2 regions of the Buttiauxella sp. JUb87 genome follow, and region 2 is predicted to be linked to the other one. Evidence: predicted binding sites of a transcription regulator. Region 2 holds the regulator's gene; the other holds the start of a gene.
What was found. Region 2 encodes sigma-54, which starts transcription at its own class of promoters, with help from an activator protein. Its sites were predicted from a motif close to GTTGGCACANNTTTCGCTNT; they were not measured.
Positions count from the first base shown of each region.

Region 1 (4,435 bases), on a different contig from region 2:
GTCTCCGATAATTTGCACTGTGATGGTGCATTATAGTTTCCTGGCAGCAAAAGATATTGTTGCAGCAGATTATTTGTGGAGAAAAAAGCCCATCCTGAGATGGGCTAAAAGTTTCCACGGCAACTAAAAATCTTCTGAGACTGATGACAAACCACTTCGTAGGTCGGATAAGCGCAGCCCTACAACACCTGTTTAGTGAATTTTGTCAGCAATCTGCTCAACGTCATTAAACGCTGTAATACAGTTCAAACTCGACTGGGTGCGGAGTCATACGCACGCGGTCGTTTTCTTCGATACGCAGCGCGATGTAAGCATCGATAGCTTCATCAGTGAACACGCCGCCCGCAGTCAGGAACTCGCGGTCTTCGTTCAGGCAGTTCAGTGCTTCTTCCAGAGAGCCTGCAACTTGTGGGATCTCTTTTGCTTCTTCTGGAGGCAAGTCGTACAGGTTTTTGTCCATTGCTTCGCCCGGATGGATTTTGTTCTTGATACCATCAAGACCAGCCATCAGCAGTGCTGCGAAGCACAGGTACGGGTTAGCCGCTGGGTCCGGGAAGCGCACTTCGATACGACGTGCTTTCGGAGACGCAACTACTGGGATACGGATTGAAGCGGAACGGTTAGCTGCAGAGTAAGCCAGCATAACTGGAGCTTCGTAACCCGGGACCAGACGCTTGTAGGAGTTGGTGGTTGGGTTAGCCAGGGCGTTGATGGCTTTAGCGTGTTTGATAACACCGCCGATGTAGTACAGCGCTTGCTCAGACAGGCCAGCATATTTGTCACCAGCGAACAGGTTTACACCGTTCTTAGCCAGGGACATATGGCAGTGCATACCAGAACCGTTATCGCCAAACATTGGTTTTGGCATAAAGGTCGCTGTTTTGCCGTAAGCATGAGCAACGTTGTGAACCACATATTTGTAGATCTGAATCTCATCTGCTTTTTTAGTCATGGTGTTGAAGCGGGTAGCCACTTCGTTCTGACCAGCAGTTGCTACTTCGTGGTGGTGAGCTTCAACAACCAGGCCCATTTGCTCCATAGTCAGACACATTGCAGAACGCAGGTCTTGTGCGGAGTCAACCGGAGGAACTGGGAAGTAACCGCCTTTAACAGCAGGACGGTGGCCTTTGTTGCCGCCCTCGTATTTGGTGCCGCTGTTCCATGCACCTTCGATATCATCGATAGCCACGTGAGAACCGGAGATGGAGCTACCGAAACGAACGTCGTCGAACAAGAAGAACTCTGGTTCTGGCCCGAACAGTACGGTATCGGCGATGCCAGTAGAACGCAGGTAGTCTTCAGCACGCTTGGAAATGGAGCGTGGATCGCGGTCATAACCCTGCATGGTGCCAGGCTCAAGAATGTCGCAACGAATGATCAGCGTAGAATCAGCGAAGAATGGGTCAATAACAGCGGTAGACGCATCTGGCATCAGAACCATGTCGGATTCATTGATGCCTTTCCAGCCACCAATTGAAGAACCATCAAACATTTTGCCTTCTTCGAAGAAGTCAGCAGTAACCTGATGAGCAGGGATAGTGACGTGCTGTTCTTTACCTTTGGTGTCAGTGAAGCGCAAATCTACAAACTTCACTTCGTGTTCATTCAGCATCGTCAAAACGTGTTCAGCGGACATACTTAACTCTCCCGGATTGGTCATTGTCGTCGTGGTAACGAGGTGTTCAATACTTTCTTCGTTTGGCTATTCGCCCTAAAATGTTTAAAGCGAAATCTGTGCCAACTTTTAAATTACCCTAAAAAGGCGCTATCATGCGCACCATAGTGCAAAAGGGATGCACCATGATGGATAGTTTGCACCAATGTAGTGCTTCAGTCTGAGATTTGAGCACCATATTGGTGCAATTTTCGTTGTGGCTCCCTTTTTTGCTCCGTGAAAGCGATCACAAACCCTTACTTTCAACATTGTTTGTAAAAGTTCTTTGTGATCCTGTTATGTCCTTCGATTAATACGTGTACAATAACGCGCTATTTCTAATGCCTGAGGCAAAGTTGTGATCGAAAATCTGCGTAATATCGCCATCATCGCGCACGTTGACCATGGTAAAACTACCCTGGTTGATAAGCTGCTGCAGCAATCTGGTACTTTCAGTAACGACCGTGCTGAAGCCACTGAACGCGTGATGGACTCCAACGATTTGGAGAAAGAGCGTGGGATTACCATCCTCGCTAAAAACACCGCTATCAAATGGAATGACTACCGTATCAACATCGTTGATACCCCTGGGCACGCCGACTTCGGTGGTGAAGTTGAACGTGTAATGTCCATGGTAGACTCCGTTCTGCTGGTCGTTGATGCAATGGATGGCCCAATGCCGCAGACGCGCTTCGTAACCAAGAAGGCATTTGCTCATGGTTTGAAGCCAATTGTTGTTATCAACAAAGTTGACCGTCCTGGCGCGCGTCCTGACTGGGTTGTTGATCAGGTGTTCGACCTGTTCGTAAACCTTGACGCTACTGACGAGCAACTCGATTTCCCAATCATCTACGCATCAGCGTTGATGGGTATCGCAGGTAACGATCACGGTGATATGGCGGAAGACATGACCCCGCTGTACCAGGCGATTGTTGACCACGTTAAAGCACCAAGCGTTGACCTTGATGGTCCGTTCCAGATGCAAATCTCCCAGCTCGATTACAACAACTACGTTGGTGTTATCGGCATCGGTCGCATCAAACGCGGTAAAGTGAAGCCTAACCAGCAAATCACTATCATCGACAGCGAAGGTAAAACTCGTAACGGTAAAGTCGGTAAAGTACTGACCCACCTCGGCCTGGAGCGTATTGAATCCACCGAAGCGGAAGCCGGCGACATCATCGCGATTACCGGTCTGGGCGAGCTGAACATCTCCGACACCCTTTGCGACACGCAAAATGTTGAAGCGCTGCCAGCACTGTCTGTTGATGAACCAACTGTTACCATGTTCTTCAACGTCAACACCTCTCCGTTCTGTGGCAAAGAAGGTAAATTTGTTACCTCTCGTCAGATCCTTGACCGCCTGAACAAAGAGCTGGTGCACAACGTCGCACTGCGTGTTGAAGAAACCGAAGATGCGGATGCATTCCGTGTATCCGGTCGTGGTGAGCTGCACCTGTCTGTTCTTATCGAAAACATGCGTCGTGAAGGCTTCGAACTGGCTGTGTCCCGTCCGAAAGTAATCAACCGTATGATCGATGGTCGTATGCAAGAGCCGTTCGAGAACGTGACTCTGGATATCGAAGAACAACACCAGGGTTCTGTGATGCAGGCGATGGGCGAGCGTAAGGGTGATGTCAAAGACATGATCCCTGACGGCAAAGGCCGTATCCGTCTGGATTACCTGATTCCAGCACGTGGCCTGATCGGCTTCCGTACTGAGTTCATGACCATGACTTCTGGTACGGGTCTGCTGTACTCCACATTCAGCCATTACGACGACGTGAAACCAGGCGAAATCGGCCAGCGTCAGAACGGCGTGCTGATCTCTAACGGCCAGGGTAAAGCGGTTGCGTTTGCTCTGTTCGGTCTGCAAGATCGCGGCAAGTTGTTCCTGGGCCACGGTGCAGAAGTTTACGAAGGCCAGATCATCGGTATTCACAGTCGTTCTAACGACCTGACTGTAAACTGCCTGACCGGTAAGAAACTGACCAACATGCGTGCTTCTGGTACTGACGAAGCAACCACTCTGGTCCCAGCACTGAAGATGTCTCTGGAGCAAGCTCTGGAATTCATCGATGACGACGAACTGGTAGAAGTGACTCCAACTTCTGTCCGTATTCGTAAACGTCACCTGACTGAAAACGACCGCAAACGCGCGGGTCGTGGCGGCAAAGAAGCGTAAGTTTCTTTCCTGCAAAGCATTGAAGCCCTGCCTGTTTAGGCGGGGCTTTTTTTTGCACTGTTGCTCGCAGAACCTGCATCATTGCAAACCCGCCGATAGTCAAAGCCTCCCTTTACCGCTACAGTTATTTGTCCATACGCAAAGGAGAGGCTTATGCTGTATATCTTTGATTTAGGCAACGTCATTGTTGATATCGACTTCAACCGCGTGATGGGGGTATGGAGCGATTACAGCCGTATACCGCTAGCGAATTTGCAAAAAAGCTTTGTGATGGGGGAGGCTTTCAAACGCCACGAGCGTGGGCAAATTAGTGATGAAGAGTTTGCTGAAGCGGTCTGTGAAGAAATGGGCATGGCACTGAGCTTCGATCAATTTTCCGCCGGTTGGCAGGCTATCTTTGTCGGGTTACGCACAGAAGTTATCACCGTGATGAACAAACTTCGCGAAGATGGACATCGCGTCGTGGTGCTTTCAAATACCAACCGCTTACACACTTATTTCTGGCCGGGTGAATATCCGCAAATTGCCGAGGCGGCAGATAAAATCTATCTGTCCCAGGAAATGGGTATGCGAAAACCCGAGGTAGAGATTTATCA
Region 1 covers NZ_SNVY01000011.1:99,962-104,396, reverse strand. Annotated here, with positions in the region: gene glnA (glutamate--ammonia ligase) at 227-1,636, opposite strand; gene typA (ribosome-dependent GTPase TypA) at 2,013-3,839, shown strand; gene yihX (glucose-1-phosphatase) at 3,993-4,435, shown strand, end outside.
Region 1: a site for sigma-54 is predicted at 1,723-1,742, ahead of glnA (glutamate--ammonia ligase). Genes of this name have one in related genera too.

Region 2 (4,435 bases):
CGGGATTGCACGTTCTTGCCGCGTGAACGGAAATAATCTGCCAACTGTTCAGCGATATAAACTGAACGGTGTTTACCGCCGGTACAGCCAATCGCCACAGTTAGATAGCTGCGGTTATTGGTTTCCAGCATAGGTAACCATAGCTCAAGATAGCTACGCGTCTGGTAGATAAAATTGTGGACTTCGGTATGACGGTCGAGGAACGCAGCAACAGGTCTGTCCAGACCGGTCATCGGGCGCAGCTTCGGGTCCCAGTGCGGGTTTGGCAGGAAGCGCACATCGAACACGTAATCCGCATCAATCGGAATACCATGTTTAAAGCCAAAGGACTCGAACACCATTGTCAGCTCACGTTCACGTTTACCAAGCAAACGGGTACGCAGCATTTCCGCGAGCTCATGCACCGACATCTCAGAGGTGTCGATGATCAGATCGGCTCTGGATTTCAATGGCTCCAGCAAGTCACTTTCTTCATCTATCGCACTTTCCAGCGAGAGATTTTTACTGGAAAGCGGGTGCAAGCGGCGCGTGTCACTATAACGACGAATCAGCGTGTTGCGATCGGCATCAAGGAACAACAATTGTGGTGAGAATGAGTCAGGCAGACTGGTCATTGCCTGTTCAAAGATCTCCGGATTTTCCGGCATGTTACGCACGTCGATGCTGACTGCCGCAGAAATTTGGCGTTCTGCGAGGGTTTTAGCAAGATCAGGTAATAGCACCACTGGTAGGTTATCTACACAGTAGAATCCCATATCTTCTAGTGCACGCAAGGCTACAGACTTCCCTGAACCAGAGCGGCCGCTGACAATCATCAGCACCATGTTTTCACTCCCCCAACTTTTCTTGCTGCGGCATACCCGTGACCGCAGCCAGATTATTCACTTTCACTACCTTGTTCTGTTTCGGTAATGATCTGATAAAGCTCTTCATCGCTCTGTGCAGAACGCAGGCGGCGGCAAATCGTTTTGTCAGCCAGACGTTTTGCTACCAGAGACAAAGTATGTAAGTGCGTTTTTGTTTGATCCGCAGGAACAAGCAGCGCAAACATCAGGTCAACCGGTTGGTTATCGATGGCGTCAAAAGCGATAGGGGTTTCCAGTTTAATAAACACCCCAACGGCACGAGTCGTATCTTCTTCCAGTTTCCCATGGGGAATGGCGATGCCATTTCCGATACCGGTACTGCCCATGCGTTCGCGCGTCAATACAGCCTCAAATACCACTTGTGGTGGCAGGCCTAGCTGTTTTGCTGCCAGTTCACTGATGATTTCCAGTGCACGCTTTTTACTCTGGCAATGTACGTTGGTACGGGTACATTCCTTGTTCAGGACTTGACTAAGTTGTAGAGCAGAATCGTTGTTCATCATAAGTTCACCTAAGCACCCTGTTATGCTAACGGCTCGTTACTCCACGCAACGAGCCGTCTTTACCCTTCATACTTCAAGTTGCATATGCGTTGGCTTCCTCGCTCACCCCAGTCACTTACCAGAGTAAGCTCATGGGGATTCACTGTGTAGCCGCCTTTCTGCAACTCGAATTATTTTGGGTAACTGCTTATACAGTTGCCCGGATTATCAGTGTTGTTTTAGTTTATCTTTATGTTTGGTTAACTGGCGAGCCAGTTTATCAATCAGACCGTCAATCGCCGCATACATATCCTGCCCTTCCGCGCTGGCATGAATTTCACCACCATTTACATGAAGCGTTGAATCGGCAATATGCGTGACTTTTTCCACTTTTAACACAATATAGACTTGGTTAATTCTATCGAAGTACTGCTCCAGTTTGGCAAACTTCGTACTCACAAATTCGCGCAGTGCGTCAGTGATTTCGACGTTATGTCCTGTAATGTTGAGCTGCATAGTGTCTTCCTTATCGGTTAAGTCAAACCAACTGTTTACGCTGATTTGACGGTGGTATGGATAAAGACTCTCGGTACTTCGCAACAGTGCGGCGTGCCACCATGATCCCCTGATCCGATAGCATAGTCGTTAACTTGCTATCACTCAGTGGTTTCGCAGGGTTTTCCGCAGCAATTAATTTCTTCACTAATGCACGAATTGCCGTCGAGGAGGCTTCACCTCCACCTTCGGTATTAACGTGGCTTGAGAAGAAATACTTCAATTCAAAAATGCCGCGTGGGCTATGTAAATATTTTTGCGTGGTCACTCGGGAAATGGTCGATTCATGCATTTCTACGACCTGAGCGATATCAGCAAGCACCATCGGTTTCATGTGCTCTTCGCCGTGTTCAAAAAAGCCTTGTTGCTGTTCAACGATACAGCGACTGACGCGCAGCAGCGTGTCGTTCCGGCTTTCCAGGCTCTTAATCAGCCACTTTGCTTCTTGCAGATTACTGCGAATAAATTGCGAGTCGCTGTCATTGCGGGCACTGGTGCCCATTGCAGCATACTGCTGGTTTATTTTCAGACGAGGGAGGCTGTCGGCATTGAGTTCTACAGTCCAGTGACCTTGCGTTTTTTTCACCAGAACATCCGGTATGACATATTCCGGTTCACCGGTCTGAATGGATTGCCCTGGGCGTGGGTCAAGAGACTGAATCAGGCACATTGCCTCTTTCAGCACCTCTTCTTTCAGACGGGTGACGCGCATCAGGCTGCGGAAGTCATGGTTAGCGAGCAGATCCAGGTGATCGCTGACAATCAAGCTGGCTTCGGTTAACCATGGCGTTTCGCGAGCGAACTGTGAAAGCTGTATGAGCAGGCAATCGCGTAGATCACGTGCGGCAACACCCACAGGATCGAAGCGTTGAACGCGTTTGAGTACGGCTTCCACTTCGTCGAGGGTGATTTCGTCATCACCCATGCTTTCCAGAATTTCTTCCAGAGAAACTGTGAGATAACCCATTTCGTCAACGGCATCGACAATAGAGGTCGCAATTGCTGTGTCAGTATCTGAAAACGGGGTGAGATCAACCTGCCACATCAGATAATCCTGAAGAGACTGGGTCGTTTCCCCCTGATAAACCGGCAATTCGTCGTCGATATAATCGCTTCCGGTTCCTGATGGAGTGCCTGCGGTGTAGATTTCGTCCCAACTGGTATCCAGCGGTAACTCGTCAGGCATTTCTTTTTGCTCAAGCGCCTCACGGGTATCTAACGCTTCGTTTTCACGTACTTCCTGAGTTTCAACTTCTTCATGCAGATCGGTTTGCTCAAGCAGTGGGTTACTTTCCAGTGCTTGCTGAAGTTCTTGCTGTAGCTCTAACGTCGAAAGTTGCAACAGACGAATTGCCTGCTGTAACTGGGGAGTCATAGCAAGTTGTTGGCTAAGCCGTAATTGCAAACCTTGCTTCATATTCAGAGCGAGCTTCCTCAGGTTATACTCGTCATACTTCGAGCTGCAGGGGTGTTGACTGCACTTCTTCACCCCAGTCACTTACTCAAGTAAGCTCCTGGGGATGAACTCCCTTGTCGCCTACCTGCAACTCGAATTATTTTGAGTATAAATATTATAATTTTTACTACCCTATCAGAGTCTGAACTCTTCGCCCAGATACACGCGCTTAACATGCTCGTCTTCCAGGATTTCGGCTGGAGTGCCATGGGCGATTAAATGGCCCTGGCTTACGATGTAGGCACGTTCACAAACAGCCAGCGTTTCGCGTACGTTATGGTCAGTAATCAACACCCCGAGCCCACTGTCGCGCAGATGCTCAATGATTCGCTTGATGTCGATGACGGATATTGGGTCAACACCAGCAAAAGGTTCATCCAGAAGAATAAATTTTGGATTTGCGGCTAATGCTCGGGCAATTTCGACACGACGACGCTCGCCACCAGACAATGACTGCCCGAGGTTATTACGCAAATGTTCGATGTGGAATTCTTCCATCAGCTCATTAGCGCGGTCATCACGCTGCTCAACAGAAAGATCGTCACGGATTTGCAGCACAGCCATTAAGTTATCGAACACACTTAAACGGCGGAAAATAGACGCTTCTTGCGGTAAGTAGCCGATACCTCGACGAGCACGAGCATGAAGTGGCAGAAGGCTGATGTCTTCATCATCAATAATAATGTTGCCGGCGTCACGCGGCACAATGCCAACCACCATGTAAAAGGTGGTGGTTTTCCCGGCACCGTTTGGGCCAAGTAACCCGACAATTTCACCCGACTTAACAGCCAGGCTGACATCTTCAACGACGCGGCGGCCTTTGTAGGCTTTGGCGAGATTTTTTGCAATTAAAGTAGCCATAACGAATTAGTTACTCTTTTTCTGCGCAGGGGCTGGTGCCGGAGCCTGGCCGTCTTTTTTCTGCAGTTGAGAAGGGACCAGAACGGTGGTGACACGTTTACCTTTTTCGCTAAAGGCCTGCATCTTCTGTTCTTTCACCAGATAAGTAATTTTGTCGCCTTTGATATTGCTGTCGACCTGCTCGAGATAAGCATTACCGGTCAGAACTACAAAGT
Region 2 covers NZ_SNVY01000002.1:770,868-775,302, reverse strand. Annotated here, with positions in the region: gene rapZ (RNase adapter RapZ) at 1-824, opposite strand, end outside; gene ptsN (PTS IIA-like nitrogen regulatory protein PtsN) at 878-1,369, opposite strand; gene hpf (ribosome hibernation promoting factor) at 1,577-1,864, opposite strand; gene rpoN (RNA polymerase factor sigma-54) at 1,887-3,320, opposite strand; gene lptB (LPS export ABC transporter ATP-binding protein) at 3,495-4,220, opposite strand; gene lptA (lipopolysaccharide ABC transporter substrate-binding protein LptA) at 4,227-4,435, opposite strand, start outside.